DNA from 4 places in the Mesorhizobium sp. B2-4-17 genome. Region 4 is predicted to be linked to each of the others. Evidence: predicted binding sites of a transcription regulator. Region 4 holds the regulator's gene; each other region holds the start of a gene.

Region 1 (4,655 bases), on a different contig from region 4:
ACAGCGCCTCCTCGCCGATCACACCGCGCATGAAATAGGCAAAGCCGGTGCGCACGACCAACACCGAGATCACCAGGATGACCAATGGCGGCATCACGGCACCGGTGGCGCGCACCGTCGCGAACAAAACGATGGTGACGCCGAACAGGATGAACGACCAGGACGCGACATTGTTGATGTGGGCGGCAATGTCGATCGCGGCGCTGTCGCTGCTCAGGAACAGGCTGAGGATCGAGCGGTCGAAAACCCAAAGCAGCGCGACCAGGGCGCCGGTCAGGACGAGGTTGAAGCCGACGCCGGAGGCAGCGACGCGGCCGATCCGGTCCCAGCGGCCGGCGCCGACATTCTGCGCCGCCATGGAGGAGACCGCGGCGCCGATGGCGAGCGCCGGCATCTGGATGTAAGTCCACAGCTGCGCGGCGATGCCATACGCCGCGGCGACCTGCGACCCGTATGAATTGACGATGCCCATCACGGTCAGCGCGGCCGCCGAGATGACGATCATCTGCAAGCCCATCGGCACGCCCTTGAAGACGACGATGCGCAATAGGGTGGGGTCGGGCCGCAGCAGGGCGAGGTTGGCGCCGGCCAGCCGCAGCGGATGCTTGCGGGCGTAGAGCACGACAAGGATGGCGATCACGCTCACCGTCTGGCCGATCAGCGTCGAGGTCGCCGATCCGGCGATGCCGAGTTCGGGAAACGGGCCGATACCGCGGATGAGCAGGGGATTGAGCACAATGTCGAGAACGACCGCCAGCGCCATGAAGATGAAGGGCGTGCGCGAATCGCCGGCCCCACGCAGCACGGTCATGACGAAGGACAGAAGGTTCATCATCGGCACGGCGATGAAGATGATGCGCAGATAGGAACGCGCCAGCGGAAGTGCGTCGGCGGGAGTGCCGAGCGTGCGCAAAATGGCGTCGACCCAGATCCAGCCGCATACCGCGAAGACCACCGATATGAGGAAGAAGAACGTGGCGCTTGTGCCGACGATGCGGCGCGCCTCGGGCAGGTCACGCGCGCCGACCGACTGCGCCACCAGGATGGTGGCCGCCATGCCGATGCCGAACACGGTGCCAAGGATCAGGAACAGGACGAGGTTGGCGTTTGACGTGGCGGTCAGCGCCGATTCACCGAGAAAGCGGCCGACCCAGACGGCGTTGATCGACCCATTGAGGGATTGCAGCACGTTGGCGCCGAGCACCGGCAAGGCGAACAGCAGGAGCGTCCGCGGGATCGGGCCGCTGGTCAGGTCGCCGGTGCGCCGGCGTGAGGGCATTTTTTCGTCCATGGCTGGCAACTCGGTGAAGACCTGTTTGAACCCGGTTGCGATGATTGCAGATTGAACCGGACAGGTCGATGTGAAGCGTCCAGGCCGTGGTCCAGCCGGTGAAGAGATGGCCGGTCTGGACACTGCCGCCTGAACAGATACAGCGTCGGCTGGAACTGGCAAGTCCAGGACGGCTTGCCGCCCGGCCCGCGTCCGCGCCGCAAACGACACGCGCGACCGCACGGCACGTCGGATTGGATTCCATAGCCGGCGTGGTCGAGCCCGTGCCGCCAAGCGAGGCGGAGATGTTGAGTCGGGTCTTTACGATCTGCGGGCGGACGCGCTCGGCGCGCCCGCCCGCATGCGGCATTACTTCTTTGCGAGACCCGGAATTGTGACCTGATAGATCAGGAACATGGTGTCGACATCGGCGCCATCGTCGGCCTTGTAGGATGCGCCGACCTGGAAGCCGTCCTGGGTCAGGAAGTCGTTGTCATTGGCGACGAACAGGAAATAGTCGTCGGGCAGCTTCGGATCGAGCACGCTGGCAAGCGACATTGCTTCCCATTTCTCGGAAAGCTCGTTGTGGTCCTTCGCCCCGCCATTGTGCAGGCCGAAACGGCCGAGCTCGGCAGCGTCGTTGATGTCGATGAACGGCGTCAGCTTGGCCGGTGTCACCGACGGATCGAGCACGCCCTTGGGCGCCACCGGCTTGTCGGCGGCATCGAAGCCGCCGCCGGCGATATCGGTCGCAGCGGAGACATCGACGACATTGATCTGGCGGTAGAGCGAGGCGTCACCTTTTGCCAGCCCCTGGCCGTTGCCGCTGTCGCGGGCCAGCATCAGGAACGCCGTGTCCGACAATGCCACGATCTCGCTTTGCGCGGCGACCTTGGTCTTGCCCTTGGCATCCTTGAACACCGGCAGCGGCACGACATATTCGTGGGCGAGCTTGAGGCGGCCCTGGTCGGAGGCGTCATAGACCAGTGCCCGTGTGTTCTGCCGCGTCGAAGGGGAATCGCCACCATCCTGCCGGGGCGCCGACTGCAGCACCGCGATCAGGAACTTGCCGTCCGGCGTCATCGCCATGCCCTCCAGGCCCTGATTGTTCTGGCGGCCGGTCTCGGGATCCTTCGGATCAGGATCGGCAGCGCCCGGACCTGGATTGTCCGAGGAGAAATTCGGCGCGCCCTTGCGCATCGGCACGAGGGCGGCGGGCGGCTGAGTCGCGGACATCAGGCGGCCTTGCGCCGAGAAGCGGTAGATGTTCGGGCCATATTCGTCGGAGATGAACATCGAGCCGTCGGGAAGCCGCACGATCGCCTCGTTGTCGAGGGCGAGCTTGCCGTTGGTAGCGACAGGCAGCATCGGCATGTCGCCGGCGGCCGGGCGCACATCCGACAGCGGATCGAGGCCGGTGGTATCGGCGCTCTTGTCGTCGGTGAGCAGCATCGTGTCGGCAAGCGTTGCCTTGACGGCGGTCTGCTCCTGGCCAGCGGCGGGTGCCGCGCCCGGCGCGATAGGTGAGAACTCGATGCCGACAGTGTTGACACGCGCACGGTAGTCGGTCGTGCCGGCAACGTTGTAGCCGCGATCCGGCAGCAACCAGAGCGAACCCTTGTAGCCGGCCGCGTCACGCGTCCAGCCTGATGTGTCGATCGCCATGCCCGAGCCCGAGCCGAACGTCTCGCCGAACTTGTCGCGCTGCGCGGCCGGAATGCGGCCGACGCCGACCAGGCCCTTGTTGACGAAGCTGGTGCCGCCGACGGTTGCGGTGGTATCGGCGAGCGCCGGCGTGAGGGCGGTGAACAAGGCCAGCGCGACGGCGAGCGACGCGGTTCGGTGCGGGTGATTCATGGACAATCCTCTTTGAGACGAAGCATGCCGGAGCGGCTGAACGACGAAAACGGAAAGAGGTGCCACATCGATGATGCCGCGCGCGCCTCCCCGGAAGCGATCTAAGGGGTGAACATGATGCTGGCGTGACAGCGGGCGGCGCATCCCTGCCGGCGTTTCATGCATCGATGAAAGGCGGGACAGCGCGAGAGGCTTGATCGGCATCGGGCGCATTCAGCGCACTAGACACTTATGTCCAGTGCGTATATGGTGCCGGCTTCGGACAGATCGGGAGGGAAGGCCTTGAAGCCGCATTATCGCGCAGTGGTCATCGGAGGTGGGGTGGTCGGCGCTTCGGTGCTCTACCATTTGACGCGGTTCGGCTGGCCGGATGTGGCGCTGATCGAGCGTGCCGAGCTGACCGCGGGCTCTACCTGGCACGCCGCGGCCGGTTTCCATGCGCTCAACGCCGATCCCAACGTCGCGGCGCTGCAGGATTACACCATCAACCTCTACCGCGAGATCGAAGCCGAATCCGGCCAGGAAATCGGCCTGCACATGACCGGCGGCGTCAACATCGCCAGCGATCCCGCCCGCTGGGAGTGGCTGAAGTCGGCCTGGGCGGTGTTCCAGTCTGTGGGCATCGAAACCGCGCGGCTGGTGACGCCGGAAGAGATCAGGGAGATCTGCCCGATCGTCGATATCGCCGGCGTGCTCGGCGGCCTGCACGATTCCAACGAGGGCCATCTCGATCCCTATGGCACGACGCATGCCTATGCGGGCGCCGCCAGGAAGCGCGGTGCCGACGTCATCCTGCGCAACCGTGTGGTCGAGCTGAAGTCTCGCGCCGATGGGCATTGGGACGTCGTCACCGAGCAGGGCACGATCGTCGCCGAGCACGTCGTCAACGCCGGCGGCTTGTGGGCAAAGCAGCTCGGCCGCATGGCCGGTGTCGACCTGCCGGTGACGCCGATGGAGCACCATTATTTCGTCACCGAGGATATTCCCGAGATCTCGGCGCTCGACAGGGAAATCGGCATCGCCGTCGACCTCGGCGGCTTCTCCTACCTGCGCCAGGAGCGCAAGGGCGTGCTGCTCGGCGTTTACGAGCAGAATCCGAAGCACTGGAACATGGATGGCGCGCCATGGGACTACGGCATCGAACTGATCCCGGAAGACATAGACCGTATCAGTCCGGAACTCGCCAAGGCGCATGAGCGCTTCCCGTGCCTTGCAACGGCCGGCATCCGCAAGTGGGTCAATGGCGCCTTTACCTTCACGCCGGACGGCAATCCGATCGTCGGACCGGTGCGCGGCTTGAAGAATTACTGGGTCGCCTGCGGCGTCATGGCCGGCTTCAGCCAGGGCGGTGGCGTCGGCAAATCGCTGGCCGAGTGGATGATCTTCGGCGAGCCGCAGGCCGACATTTTCGGCATGGACATTGCCCGCTACGGCGCCTTCGCAGCCAACCGCGAATATCTCAAGCAGACGACGCGCCAGTTCTATTCGCGCCGTTTCGTCATGACCTTTCCCAACGAGCGGCTGCCTG
Region 2 (4,655 bases), on a different contig from region 4:
CTCAAATTGCCTGGACATTTGCCCGAGCCCGGCGCCTCTGAGAAGATCAGTATCTATCGTTTCGTGCAGGAAGGGCTGAACAACGCCTATCGCCACGGACAGGGCAAAGATCAGGTGGTGCGTGCCGAGATGAAAAATGGCAGGCTTTTCGTGGAAGTTTCGGATGGCGGACCAGGCTTCGATCCGGCGCGGGCGGAGGGGCTGGGGCTCGCCGGCCTGCGGGAACGGGTCGAGAGCATTGGCGGCCAGTTCGAGACCTTGAGCGGGCCGCAAGGCACGCGGTTGGTGATCAGTTTGTCGGTCGAGGAGCAAGCATGATTGGCGCTATTCGCATTGCCATTGTCGATGATCATCCGCTTTTTCGCGAAGGTGTGACGCGCAGCCTGTCGGAGATCGGAGGCTTCGAAATGGTCGGCGAGGGCGCGACCGCGCAGGATGCGGAACGCATCGCTTCGACGGTGCGGCCCGACATATTGCTGCTCGACATCTCCATGCCGGGCGGCGGACTGGGGGCGGTTGCAAACATCCTCGCCGACCATCCTGCCCAGAAGATCGTCATGCTGACCGTTTCAGAGGCCAATACCGATGTGACCAAGGCCCTGAACGCAGGGGTGCGCGGCTATGTCCTCAAAGGTATCGGATCGCGCGCGCTCGCCGATATCCTGCGCAATGTGGCGGCCGGCGAGAGCTATCTTTCACCGACGCTGTCGGCCCGGCTGCTTTCCGATCTCCAGTCCCTGCAGCCGGCCGACGGCACGACGGACCGCCTGCGGCAACTCACCGGGAGGCAGACGGAAATCCTGCGGCTGGTGGCCGAGGGGCTCAGCAACAAGGAAGTTGCCTTGCGGCTGGATCTGCAGGAAAAGACAGTCAAACACCACATGACCGGGGTGCTGTCGAAACTCAACGTGCGAAACCGCACGGAAGCGGCCCTCATGATGCGCGAGTTTCGCGACCGCGACAGGAACCGCCCATAGCGATCGCGATACGGGAAACCGAGCGAGGCCGGTCAAAAAAAGAGGTCACCTCCGCCGGGGGCGGCGGAGGTGACATGCGAAACTGACCGTTGCCTGTTGGCCAGCCTCACAAGGCCTTGAGACGGCTGATATCGGCCGGCGTAACCCGGCGGTCGATGATCGTGCGACCGAGGGCATCCTCCATCCTGAAACGGCCGTTCTCGATCTTTTCCGTTATGCCGTCCGGATGCTGGACCATGATCTTCTTGCCATCCACGTCGACCTTGTCGCCGGTCGCCGTATTGACGTGACTGCTGGCGCCCTGGTCGTTCTGGCCGGTGCCGGATCCTGGATTGCCGCTACCGTCGTCACCACTACCCGTTCCTGAATTGTTGCCGCTATTCCCGCTGTTGCCGTTGCCATTCCCGCTGTTGCCGCTGCCACTGTTGCCGCCGTTCCCGCCGTTGCCATTGCCGCCATTGCCGCCGTTACCACCGTTGCCATTCCCGCCGCCCTTGCCGGCCTGTGCGCTGGCAGCGTCGAGGCCGGGAGCGAAGCCATGAAAGGCAATGTGATAGGGAGCGATGGTCAGCGCCAGCGCGGATGCCGATCCGAGCGCCAACCGGAAACAGCGGGTCGTGATCGATCTTCGCATCCTGGTCTCCGTCGATTGAGCCGGCGCGCCCACCCTCAACGTTGCAGCCAACATCGCCGAAAGACGTAGTAGCCGGAAGCGGCCTCCGACCGTTGCGTTTGTCCTCCAGGACCTTTGCAAGCGCAAGCTCGGACCAAAGTCCGAGATTCCGAGTGAACACCCTGCACCAGGCAAGCACCAGAACAGGCATAATGTCACGAAAATGTGATCGGCCGGCTGTAAGGCGTCGAACAGACACCCAAGCTCCAGCGACTCCAACAGAGGCAAGCCCGCATGACCGAACAGCGCTTCTCCGATGCCCGATTCCGCACCAGCCTGCTCGAGGAAAACGAAGGACCGGCCATCAACCCCACCGACAACCGCACCATGGGCGAGATTATCGCCGCGCGGTTCTCGCGCCGGGGTTTCCTGAAGGGGTCGCTCGCGGTCTCGGCGATCGCCGCCACCGTCAGTCCGCTGGCCATGATCGCCGCGGACGACGCCCGCGCCGCCGAAGGCTCCGCCTTCAAATTCGACGAGCTCGAGGCCGGCATCGACGACAAGCACCATGTCGCGCCGGGCTATGACGCCGACGTGCTGCTGCGCTGGGGCGACCCGCTGTTCGCCGATTCGCCGGAATTCGATCCGACCAAACAGTCTGCCGAGGCCCAGGCAAAACAGTTCGGCTACAATAACGACTATGTCGGCTACATCCCGATCGAGGGCTCCGCCGAGCATGGCCTGCTGGTGGTCAACCACGAATACACCAACCCGCACCTGATGTTCCCCGGCATCGTCAAGATCGTCGAGAAAGACGGCAAGAAGGCAGCCGAGGTCGCACCGCTGAGCAAAGAGCAGGTCGATGTCGAGATGGCGGCACATGGCGGCACGATCGTCGAGATCCGCAAGGTGTCGGGCAAATGGCAAGTGGTGCGCGACGGCAAGCTGAACCGCCGCATCACTTCCAGCACCGAAATGGCGCTGTCCGGACCGGTCGCCGGCCACGACCGCGTCAAGACCAATGCCGACCCATCCGGCACGAAGGTTCTCGGCACCGTCAACAACTGCGCCGGCGGCGTCACGCCCTGGGGCACCTATGTCATGGCCGAGGAGAACATCCACGGCTATTTCTCCGGCGAACTGCCGGAGGGCCACAAGGAAGCGGCCAACTACAAGCGCCTCGGCCTCCCGGAAGGCGCCTATGAGTGGGGCGCGCATTACGACCGCTTCAACCTCGCCAAGGAGCCGAACGAGCCGAACCGTTTCGGCTGGGTCGTCGAGGTCGACGTCGACGATCCGAATTCGACGCCGAAGAAGCGCACCGCCATGGGCCGCTTCAAGCATGAGGGCGCCGAATCGATCGTCGCCAAGGACGGCCGCGTGGTCTTTTATCTCGGCGACGACGAGCGCTTCGACTATGTCTACAAATTCGTCACCAAGGGAACTTTCAACGCCAGCGACCGCTTGGCCAACAAGGACCTGCTTGACGACGGCACGCTGCATGTCGCCAAATTCGCCGAGGACGGCACGGTGGAATGGCTGCCGATCGTCTTCGGCCAAGGCCCGCTGACGGCCGAAAACGGCTTTGCCAGCCAGGCCGATGTGCTGATCGAAACGCGCCGCGCGGCCGACCTGCTCGGCGCAACCAAGATGGACCGGCCGGAAGACATCCAGCCCAATGCCGTCAACGGCAAGGTCTATGTCATGCTGACCAACAACTCCAAGCGCAAGGCCGACCAGCTCGATGCCGCCAACCCGCGCGCCGCGAACGCCTTTGGCCACATCATCGAGATATCAGAGAGCGACGGCGATTTCGCCGCCACCAAGGGCAAGTGGGAAGTGCTGCTGAAATGCGGCGATCATTCCGTCGCCGATGTCGGCGCCACCTTCTCGACCGCGACGACGGCCAATGGCTGGTTCGGCATGCCCGACAATTGCGCGGTCGATTCGGCCGGACGCCTGTGGGTCGCCACCGATGGCCAGGGCCCGAAGGCCACCGGCCGCACCGACGGCCTGTGGGCGGTCGACACTGAAGGCGCGGCGCGCGCAACCTCGAAACTGTTCTTCCGCGTGCCGATCGGCGCCGAAATGTGCGGCCCGCTGTTTGCGCCCGACGACCAGACCGCCTTCGTTGCCGTCCAGCATCCGGGCGATGGCGGCGAAGACTGGGAAGCCTTTGGCCGCCCCTCCTACTATGAGGATCCGTCGACACGCTGGCCCGATTTCAAGCCCGAAATGCCGGTGCGGCCGGCGGTTGTCGTCATCACCAAACAGGGCGGCGGCAAGATCGCCGTCTGAGTTCAGGTGAAAACTCTGAAGGAGGGGGTTCGGGATCCGAAGCCCCTCCTTTTTCGCATGGAGTTTGCTCAAGCCTCGGGAAAGATCGGCAATTTACACGTGACGTCCCAGGTCCTGTCGAGGGAGACCGTCGCCATGCCGAAATCTGTCCATGACCGTGGCCTGCTCAAACCCGCCGAAATGGCCGCCGCAACGCATGTTCGACGAGGCCTGCCGCCGGCGCGACATGCATCCAGAATCCCCCGAGGCGCGCGAGATCGCGCGCCCGGTTGCCGGCTCCCCGGGCCCGGATCAGCGCGACGCGCCGAATAGATGGCGGGAGCCGGCGATCCGGCCGGCGATCGCCTTGCCCAATATGGCGGCGTTGGCGAAACAGCCGCGAATGCTCGGCCGCATGCCGGTGAACCAGAGGCCGGGCAGTTTCGGATCGTTTTCAGCGCCGTTGAAAAGCGGAACGCCCTTGCCGTCGAGCACGCCAAGATTGCCGACCATGCGCTCCAGCCCGGTGCGGTAGCCCGTCGCGGCAATGACGATGTCGGGATCGATCAGTCTGCCATCGGCCAGGATCACGCCGTCCGCGGTGAACTCCCTTATTGTCGGGACCACGACGATCTTGCCCGCTTTGATGGCGCTGACGGCGCCGTCGTCCGCGGCGATCGCGGTGTAGTCCGAGGTCAGGCGGCTGGCGCCGCCCGCCGGCGCGGGCGGCATGCCGAATTTGGTGAGGTCGCCGAAAACCAGGCGCTGCGTCAACGCCATCACCGCAT
Region 3 (4,655 bases), on a different contig from region 4:
ATAACGCCCTGTTCGGGTTGACGCTGCTGGCGCTGCTGGTGCTACTCTGGGTCATCCTGTCGCTGGCGACATCGAGCTTCGCCTCGGCCAACAACATCTCGAATCTTTTGCGTCAGGGCTCGATGATCGCCATCCTGGCTGTCGGCCAGACCTTCGTCATCATCACCGGCGGCATCGATCTGTCCGTCGGCGCCGTGGTCGGCTTCGCCACCGTCATTGCGGCAATGCTGATCAATGCCGGCGTCCCGGTTTTTCTCGCCATCCTGCTCACCCTGCTGGTCGGCGTCGCCATCGGCCTCTTCCATGGCTTTGGCATCGTCAAGATGGGCCTCCCGCCCTTCATCATCACGCTGGCGACGCTAACGTCGCTGCGGGGCATCGGCCTTCTGATGACCAATGGCAATTCGATCTCGATCAACAATGATGCCTTCCAGGAATTCTCGCGCAATTCCTTCCTCGGCATCCCCAATCTGTTCTGGATGGTTCTCCTGGTCGGCATTCCCGCCTATGTCTTCCTGCATCACAGCCGCTGGGGCCGTTATCTCTTTTCGGTCGGCTCGAATGCCGAGGCCTCGCGCCTGTCCGGCGTCAATGTCCAGCGCACCATCTTCATGGCCTACACGCTGTCGGGTCTCTGCGCGGCGTTCGTCGGCGTGCTGCTCGCGTCGCGCATCGGCATCGGCAATCCGACCCAGGCCGAGGGCTGGGAACTGCAGGCGATCGCCTCGTCGGTGATCGGCGGCACCTCGCTGTTCGGCGCCGTCGGCTCGGTGCACGGCCCACTGCTCGGCGCCTTCATCTTGGCCACCATCAACAACGGCGCCAACCTGCTCAACGTCAACGCCTTCTGGCAACGTGTCATCACCGGCGTGCTGATCATCGTCATCGTCTATTTCGACGGTCTGCGCCGCCGCGGTGGCAAGTAGTCACGAACCGAAAATCGATCGCCGGTCCGGTATCGAGACGGGCCGGCGTTTTCGTAAACCGACTGGACTGAAACATGAGAGCCGTCGTCTGCCGCTCACCCGGCGACCTTGTCCTGGAAGACCACCCCGCGCCCGGCTCGCCACCTCCCGGCTGGGCGCTGGTGGCGGTCAGCCATGTCGGCATCTGCGGCACCGACTACCATATCTTCGAGGGTAAGCACCCCTTCCTCGCCTACCCCCGCATCATGGGCCACGAGGTGTCGGGGACGATCGTCGAGACCGGTGAGGGCGTCGATCTGGCCATTGGCGAACCGGTGGTCATCAACCCCTATCTGTCCTGCGGCAAGTGCATCGCCTGCCGGCATGGCAAGCCGAACTGCTGTGTGCGGATCGAAGTGCTCGGCGTCCATCGTGACGGCGCCATGTGCGACCAGATCCTGGTGCCGGCGCAAAACCTCTACCCGGCCAACGGCCTGTCGCTCGCCGACGCCGCCGCCGTGGAGTTCCTGGCCATCGGCGCGCATGCCGTGCGTCGCTCGCGCGCCGATCCCGGCGCCCGCACGCTGGTCATCGGCGCCGGCCCGATCGGGCTTGGTACCGCCATCTTCGCCCGGATCGCCGGGCTCGATGTGACGCTGCTCGACATGGCCAGCGAAAGATTGAATTTTGCCGCGAACGAACTCGGCTTCCCGATCCTCGATGGATCACGCGGCGCGGCATCCGATCTGGTCAGGGAGGCGACGTCAGGCGAAGGGTTCGACGTGGTCTTCGACGCCACCGGCAACACCCAGTCGGTGCAATCGGCCTTCGCCCATGTCGCGCATGGCGGCACGCTGGTGCTGGTCAGCGTCGTCAAGGATGACATCAGCTTTTCCGACCCGGAGTTCCACAAGCGGGAGATGACGCTGATCGGCAGCCGCAACGCGTTGCGCGCCGACTTCGAGCATGTCGCCGCTTCGATCCGCAGCGGCGCCGTGCCGTTGGCCAAGCTGATTACCAACCGGACGACATTGGCCGATACGCCGCCCGATCTCGCCCGCTGGGCACATGAAAAATCCGGCCTGATCAAGGCCGTGATCGAGGTCGGATAAGATATCCGTTCCAACACGAGATTCGGCCGATCGTTGAGTAGGGACCTTGGCAGATCGCTGCCTTGGCAACTGGCCGAAACACCTATCGCTTCGTCATCCTATGGCGGAGCAAGGAGCGGAGCGACGCGGCGCAGACCATGGGATCCATGCCGCGACCTCGAAGCGTTGCCTCAGTCCGGAACGCTGCGCCCCTCGACCGAGATCGCGGCATGGATCCTTGGGTCTCCGCGACGGAGCTGCGCTCCTGCTTCGCCCAAGGATGACGACGTTGGGGCTAGAGCAAATTCCAGGAAAAGTGTGAAACGGTTTTCCGTCCGGAGTTACGTAAAAACAATAAGTTAGAGCAGTTCACCGTTTCTGTGAAACGGTGAACTGCTCTAGTTGATCACCGACAACTTCAACTCGACCCGCTCTGCCGGAAAGCGCGACTCCGAAAACTGGATCGGTTGGCCGTCGGGCGTGACGTTGACGGCGACCGTGACCAGCACGATGGCGCCGGGCTGCAGGTCGAGGTCGGCAAGGTCGGCCGCATCGGCATGGCGCGCCGACAGCACGGTCGATTGCCGGAGATAATCATCTATTCCGAAACGCGCCAGCGACGCCGTGACCGATCCTGTCTCAGCCATGGCCTTGTCGATACCGGCAAAGCGCCTGGCATCGAACCAGCCGGCGGCGCGTGACACCGGCCGGCCGTCGGCTTCACCGCGCGTCTCCAGCCTTACCACCTCCGCCCCTTTGGCCAACCCAAGACCCTCGGCGACACGCTGGCTGGCGGACTCGACCGATGAGGAGAGCAACACGATGTGCCGTTCAGACGTCTGCCCTTGCAGGCCGGTGGAAAAGCGCGTGCGCGCGCCGATCGGATAGGAGAGCCGCTTGCGCGACAGCACGAAAGTGCCGCGTCCCTGCTCGGCCCGCAAAATCCCTTCCTGGACAAGGGCCGATATGGCGCTGCGAACGGTATGGCGGTTGACACCGTAGCGTTCGGCCAGCGCCACCTCGGGCGGCAGCGCGGCATTCTCGGCGAAATCGCCGATGGCGATCGATTGCAGAATCTTGTCGGCGATCTGGCGCCATAACGAAACGCCGCTGCGTCGCTCTATGCTGTCGGCCATTTGCTGCCCGATCATCCCCTGGCCCCACCCTCTCAATCTTGTCATCCACCCGTCATGGACTCACGCTAGATAAAGGGTATAATTTGTATAGTCGTCTATATCAATAGACAAATTTAACAGCAAGGAAAACAGGCGATGCGAGGACAGGAAGCCCGCGACCAGGCCGAGCGGAAGGCCGCCATGGCGACGCTGGCGCAATCGAGCGGCGACGACATCGTCCGGCTCTGGAACGAGGCCGGCCTGCCTTCGCAAGCCGAGCTGCTGCGCGGTCCCGAAACCGGCCTGGTGACGCTGCGCGGCCGCATCGGCGGCGGCGGTGCGCCATTCAATGTCGGTGAAGCGACCGTCACCCGAGCCACTGTCCGGCTGCCGTCCGGACAGGTCGGCCATTGCTACGCGCTTGGCCGCGACAAGCAGAAGGCGAAGCTGGCGGCCATCGCCGATGCGCTGTGGCAGGACCCCGCCCACCGCACCGTGGTCGAGACCAGGCTGATCGCGCCTTTGCGGACTGCGCTCGCCACTGCCCATGAAAAGCGCCGCGCCGAGACGGCGGCAACGAAGGTGGATTTCTTCACCATGGTTCGCGGAGAAGACTGATGGACATCGCAGCCCAATCGATCGAGGGCGGATTCGCCGATCCGGTCTTCAACGCGCAGACCGTTTTCCGAGCGATCATGGACGCGATGGCGCGGCCGGGCAGCGTGCAACCCTTGCCGGTCCTTGCCCGGCCGCCGGCGCCGCTTTCGGCAACCGCCGGTGCCATCGCGCTGGCGCTCTGCGACAGCGATACGCCGCTCTGGCTCGACCCTGCCCTGCACGCCTCCGCGGCGGTCATCTCCTGGCTTGGCTTCCACACTGGCGCGCCGCTGGCCAACACGCCCGCCGACGCGCATTTCGCCTTTGTCGCCACGCCCGCCGAGATGATGGCGCTCGACGGTTTTTCGCAGGGCACGCAGGATTATCCCGACCGCTCGACGACCCTGATCCTGCAGGTCAGCGACCTCGGTTCGGGCGTCCCGCTGCGGCTCGAAGGCCCCGGCATCGAGACCAGCGCCACGATCGCGCCGGCGCAGATGCCGCGTCATTTCATCGAGCAGTGGAAGCAGAATACCAAGCGCTTTCCGCGTGGCGTCGACATCATCCTCGCCGCCGCCGACGGCATAGCTTGCCTGCCGCGCACGACGCGCATCAAGACGATGGAGGCGTAAGATGTATGTCGCGGTAAAGGGCGGCGAAGCCGCAATCGCCAATGCCCACAGCCTGCTTGCCGATCGCCGGCGCGGCGACCGTTCGGTGCCGGCGCTGCGCCTCGACCAGATCGTCGAGCAGCTGGCGCTGGGAGTCGACCGGGTGATGAGCGAAGGCTCGCTCTATGACCGTGAACTCGCCGCGCTCGCCATCGCACAGGCACGCGGCGACATGATCGAGGCGATCTTCCTGGTGCGCGCCTATCGCACCACGCTGCCGCGCTTCGGCTACAGCAAGCCGATCGACACCGGCACAATGCTGGTCGAGCGGCGCGT
Region 4 (4,655 bases):
GTCATAGCCGACGACCGGAATGCCTTCATCCAGCGCCTTCTGGACGGCCGGGCCGATGGCCGAGGCATCCTGCGCCAGGATGATCAGCGAATTGGCGCCCTGCGAGATCAGGCTCTCGACATCGGTGAGCTGCTTGCCGGGATTGGACTGTGCGTCGGCGGAGATGTACTTGTCGCCGGCGGCCTCGATCGCCTTCTTCATGGCGGCCTCGTCGGTCTTCCAGCGCTCTTCCTGGAAGTTGGACCAAGAAACGCCGATGACCTTACCCTTCGCCTGCGCGACCGACGCGAGCGTCAGTGACATGGCGACACCCGCCAGGATGGCGACTGCGAATCTCTTCATGATATCCTCCCTGCGCCGCGTATGGCGCGACCAAACTGACCCGAAGGCCGGCACAAAGGCTCTATTTTTTCGAGCCTCAAAAAAAATAGTGATGCATAGCCGGAAGGCTGTCAACAATGATTCTGATGGATTTTCAGGGCCGAGAACCTTTTTTCGGGCCCCGCAATAAATAAATGACATCGCCGGCCGCTTCTGCCAGTATTTGATCTGTTGCCGCAGTGTTCGAGGGGCACGACGAGCCGCGGCGACCGGGAGGATATTGGAAAGGCATGTCGGTCGGAATCCGCCACGACGATCTGCGCCGGCGCAACCGCGCAATGGTGATTGCGGCCGTGCGCCGGGCCGGCCAGCCCTCGCGCACCGAAATCGCCGCGACCACCGGCCTCAGCCACTCCACCATATCGGCGATTTCCTCTGATCTGATCGGCGAAGGTATCCTGGCCGAAGGCAAGCCGAGCGAGGCCGGCGCGCTCAAACGCGGCAGGCCGCAGGTCGGGCTTGGCCTCAATCCGGAAGCCGCAACGGTGATGACCGTGGTGCTGTCGCTGAATTTCCTGTCCGTCGCCGTCATCGACTATGCCGGCCAGGTCATATCAGAGGAACAGCGCCGGCTGGATACGCTGACCATGTCGCGCGATGCACTGATCGGCGAATGCGTCGCCATCGTGCGGCGGCGCCTGGAGGATCCCGACCTCGACGTGCGCAGCGTCGCCCGTATCGCGCTGGCGATCCAGGGCATCACCGACACCGATGCCCGGGCAATGCTGTGGTCGCCCATCACGCCGCAGACCGACATCGCCTTCGCCGACATACTCGAAGCCGAGTTCGGCATCCCCGCCACCGTGGAGAATGACTGCAACATGATGGCGGTGGCGCTGCGCTGGCGCGATCCGGAGCGCTACCGCGACGACTTCATCGCCATTCTCCTTTCGCACGGTATCGGCATGGGCCTGGTGCTGAAGGGCGAGCTCTTCACCGGCACCCATTCCTCGGGCGGCGAATTCGGCCATATGATCCATCGGCCAGGCGGCGCGCTCTGTCGCTGCGGGCGGCGCGGCTGCGTCGAAGCCTATGCCGGCAATTACGCCATCTGGCGCAACGCCAGGCAGCTCAGCGAGGACACCGAGCCGGTCGCCGATGTCAGCGACGCGCAGATGCGGGCGCTGGCGGCGACGGCGCGGCAAACGGACGGGCCCGAGCGCGAGGCCTACCGCAGGGCCGGCGAGGCGCTGGGCTACGGCCTCGGCAGCCTGTTCGCGCTGATCGATCCCGCCCCCGTCGCCATGGTCGGCGTCAGCGCCGCCGCCTTCGACCTGATCGAGCCGGCATTGCGCGAGGCCATCGCCCAGACCGCCGGCGGCCAGCACTCGAAATCGATTTCCTTCGACACCGAGCCCAACGAGTTGCCGCTGATCCGCGAGGGCTGCGCCATGCGGGCGCTGACCTTCGTCGACCAGGAGATTTTCGCGCCGGGCATGCAGGCGAAAGCCGGCTCCGGGAAGAACGTGGCCTGAATAAAGTCGCGCTCAATCCTCGCGGATTGCATACCCCGCACCACGAATGGTGCGGATGACGTCGGGCATGCGGCCGTTATTGACCGCCTTGCGCAACCGGCCGACATGCACGTCCACCGTGCGCTCGTCGATATAGATCGTCTCCCCCCAGACATTGTCGAGCAGCTGGCTGCGCGAGAACACCCGGCCGGGATGACGCATCATGAATTCGAGCAGGCGGAATTCGGTCGGCCCGAGCCGGATCTCGCTCTTCTTGCGGTAGACGCGATGTGATTCGCGGTCGAGCACGATGTCGCCCACCTTGAGCACGCTGGACAGCACTTCCGGCTTGGCGCGGCGCAGCAGCGCCTTGACCCTGGCCATGAATTCCGGTGTCGAGAACGGCTTGACCAGATAATCGTCGGCGCCGGTCGAAAGGCCGCGCACGCGGTCGCTTTCCTCGCCGCGCGCCGTCAGCATGATGATCGGCAGCCGCTCGGTCTCGGGCCGCATCCTTAGCCGGCGACAGAGTTCGATCCCGGACACCGCCGGCACCATCCAGTCGAGCACCAGGAGGTCGGGGACGTTCTCCTGCAGGCGAATCTCCGCCTCGTCGCCGCGCGGGACCACCTCGACCTGGTAGCCTTCCGATTCCAGATTGTAGCGGAGGAGCACGCCGAGTGGCTCCTCATCCTCCACCACCATGATGCGTGGCGCGATCATCGACTGGTCACCTCTAAGGCAATTCCAGGAAAAGTGTGAAGCGGTTTTCCGTCCGGAATTGCATGGAAACAAGAGAGAGAGCGGTTTTCCGTAAAACGGTGAACCGCTCTGACGATCAAGCCGCCGGCGCCGACATCGCCGTTTCGTCCTGCTTCGGACGATTCGCGGGCAGCTGCGTACCGGTCAGCACATAGTAGGCATTCTCGGCGATGTTGGTCACATGGTCGCCGATGCGCTCGAGATTCTTGGCGCAGAACAACAGATGCGTGCAAGCCGTGATGTTGCGCGGATCCTCCATCATGTAGGTGAGAAGTTCGCGGAACACGGAGGTGTATTTGACGTCGATACGTTCGTCATCGGCGCGCAGCTTGGCAAGGGCCTCGGCATCGTGCGCCGCATACTCCTCGATCACGCCCTGCACCTGGATCAGCACCAGCTGCGCCATGGCGTCGATGGAATGCGACAGGTCGCGCGGCGTGGTGGACAGGCCGACCGTACCGACGCGCTTGGCGATGTTCTTGGCAAGGTCGCCAATGCGTTCGAGGTCGCCGGCCATGCGGATCGACCCGACGACATGCCGCAGATCGTCGGCCATCGGCTGGCGCTTGGCGATCAGCGTGATGGCGCGGTCGTCGAGTTCGCGCTGGCGCGCGTCCATGATGACGTCGTCGGAGACAACGCGCTGTGCCAGCGCGTTGTCGGAGTTCAGCAGCGCCTTGGTGGCGCCGCCGACCATCGAGCTGGCGAGATCGCCCATGTCGCTGATCAGCCTGCTGATCTGTCCGAGATCCTCGTCGAAAGAAGCGACTGTGTGTTCGGCCATGATCCTGGTCCTCGTATGCGTGAGATCAGCCGAAGCGGCCGGTGATATAGTCCTGCGTGCGCTTCTCGCGGGGCGATGTGAAGATCTTCTCCGTACGATCGAACTCGACCAGCTCGCCCAGATACATGAAAGCCGTCTGGCGCGACACGCGCGCCGCCTGCTGCATGTTGTGGGTGACGATGACGATCGTGTAGTCGGCTTGCAGCTCGTCGATCAATTCCTCGATCTTGGCGGTCGACAGCGGGTCGAGCGCCGATGCCGGCTCGTCGAGCAGGATGACCTCCGGCTTCACCGCCACGGTGCGGGCGATGCAAAGACGCTGCTGCTGGCCGCCCGAAAGGCTGAGGCCGCTGGCGTTGAGCTTGTCCTTGACCTCGGTCCACAGAGCCGCGCGCTTCAGCGCCTGCTCGACACGGCCGTCCATCTCGGCCTTGCTGATCTTCTCATAGAGCCTGACGCCGAACGCGATGTTTTCATAGATCGACATCGGAAACGGCGTCGGCTTCTGGAACACCATGCCGATCTTGGTGCGTAGCAGGTTGAGGTCCTGCGAGCGGTCGAGAATGTTCCGGCCGTCAAGCAGCACCTGACCCTCGGCGCTCTGCCTCGGGTAGAGCTCGTAGATGCGGTTGAAGACGCGCAGCAGCGTCGACTTCCCACAGCCCGAAGGGCCGATGAAGGCGGTGACACTGCGCTCGGGCAGCGACAGGCTGATGTCCTTCAGCGCCTTCGACTGGCCATAGTAGAAATTGAGGTTCTTGACCTCGATCTTGGCCTTTTCCACGGCAGCCTCGGCCACGTTCAACTCGGTGGACAACATCGGTTTCATCTGTCCTCTCTGCGTCCGGTAAGACTGCGGGCGAAGATGCTCAGCCCGAGAACCGTTAGGGTGATTATAAGTGCGCCGGTCCACGCCAGTTGCTGCCATTCCTCGTAAGGGCTGAGAGCGAACTGGAAGATGGTGACAGGCAGGCTGGCCATCGGCGCGTTGAGATTGCTTGACCAGAACTGGTTGTTGAGCGCGGTGAAGAGCAGCGGCGCCGTCTCGCCGGAGATGCGGGCGATGGCCAGCAATATGCCGGTGACGATGCCGGAAAGCGCGGCACGATAGGCGACAGAGCGGATGACCACCCAGCGCGGTGCGCCGATCGCGGCGCCGGCCTCGCGCAAGGCGTTCGGCACCAGGTTGAGCATGTCCTCTGTGGTGCGCACCACCACCGGGATGACCAGGATGGCCAGCGCGACGGCGCCGGCGATGGCGGAGAAGTGCCCCA

The links. The regulator PhoB, encoded in region 4, activates phosphate uptake and scavenging genes when phosphate is short. The targets are predictions, from matches to a motif close to TGTCATNNANCTGTCAT.
Region 1: FJ548_RS23790 (esterase-like activity of phytase family protein) is a predicted target of PhoB. The motif match lies at 3,242-3,258, and genes of this name have one in related genera.
Region 2: FJ548_RS08020 (PhoX family phosphatase) is a predicted target of PhoB. The motif match lies at 1,804-1,820, and genes of this name have one in related genera.
Region 3: phnF (phosphonate metabolism transcriptional regulator PhnF) is a predicted target of PhoB. The motif match lies at 3,172-3,188, and genes of this name have one in related genera.

The regions. Positions count from the first base shown of each region.
Region 1 covers NZ_VFUX01000033.1:27,338-31,992, reverse strand. Annotated here, with positions in the region: gene FJ548_RS23800 (MATE family efflux transporter) at 1-1,279, opposite strand, end outside; gene FJ548_RS23790 (esterase-like activity of phytase family protein) at 1,640-3,127, opposite strand; gene FJ548_RS23785 (FAD-dependent oxidoreductase) at 3,410-4,655, shown strand, end outside.
Region 2 covers NZ_VFUX01000007.1:143,799-148,453, forward strand. Annotated here, with positions in the region: gene FJ548_RS08005 (sensor histidine kinase) at 1-318, shown strand, start outside; gene FJ548_RS08010 (response regulator transcription factor) at 315-977, shown strand; gene FJ548_RS08015 (hypothetical protein) at 1,084-1,611, opposite strand; gene FJ548_RS08020 (PhoX family phosphatase) at 1,885-3,888, shown strand; gene FJ548_RS08025 (NAD(P)/FAD-dependent oxidoreductase) at 4,180-4,655, opposite strand, start outside.
Region 3 covers NZ_VFUX01000027.1:38,796-43,450, reverse strand. Annotated here, with positions in the region: gene FJ548_RS21215 (ABC transporter permease) at 1-926, shown strand, start outside; gene FJ548_RS21210 (zinc-binding alcohol dehydrogenase family protein) at 1,001-2,017, shown strand; gene phnF (phosphonate metabolism transcriptional regulator PhnF) at 2,395-3,147, opposite strand; gene phnG (phosphonate C-P lyase system protein PhnG) at 3,268-3,729, shown strand; gene phnH (phosphonate C-P lyase system protein PhnH) at 3,729-4,340, shown strand; gene FJ548_RS21190 (carbon-phosphorus lyase complex subunit PhnI) at 4,342-4,655, shown strand, end outside.
Region 4 covers NZ_VFUX01000020.1:84,713-89,367, forward strand. Annotated here, with positions in the region: gene xylF (D-xylose ABC transporter substrate-binding protein) at 1-342, opposite strand, end outside; gene FJ548_RS17295 (ROK family protein) at 612-1,856, shown strand; gene phoB (phosphate regulon transcriptional regulator PhoB) at 1,869-2,558, opposite strand; gene phoU (phosphate signaling complex protein PhoU) at 2,674-3,381, opposite strand; gene pstB (phosphate ABC transporter ATP-binding protein PstB) at 3,407-4,210, opposite strand; gene pstA (phosphate ABC transporter permease PstA) at 4,207-4,655, opposite strand, start outside.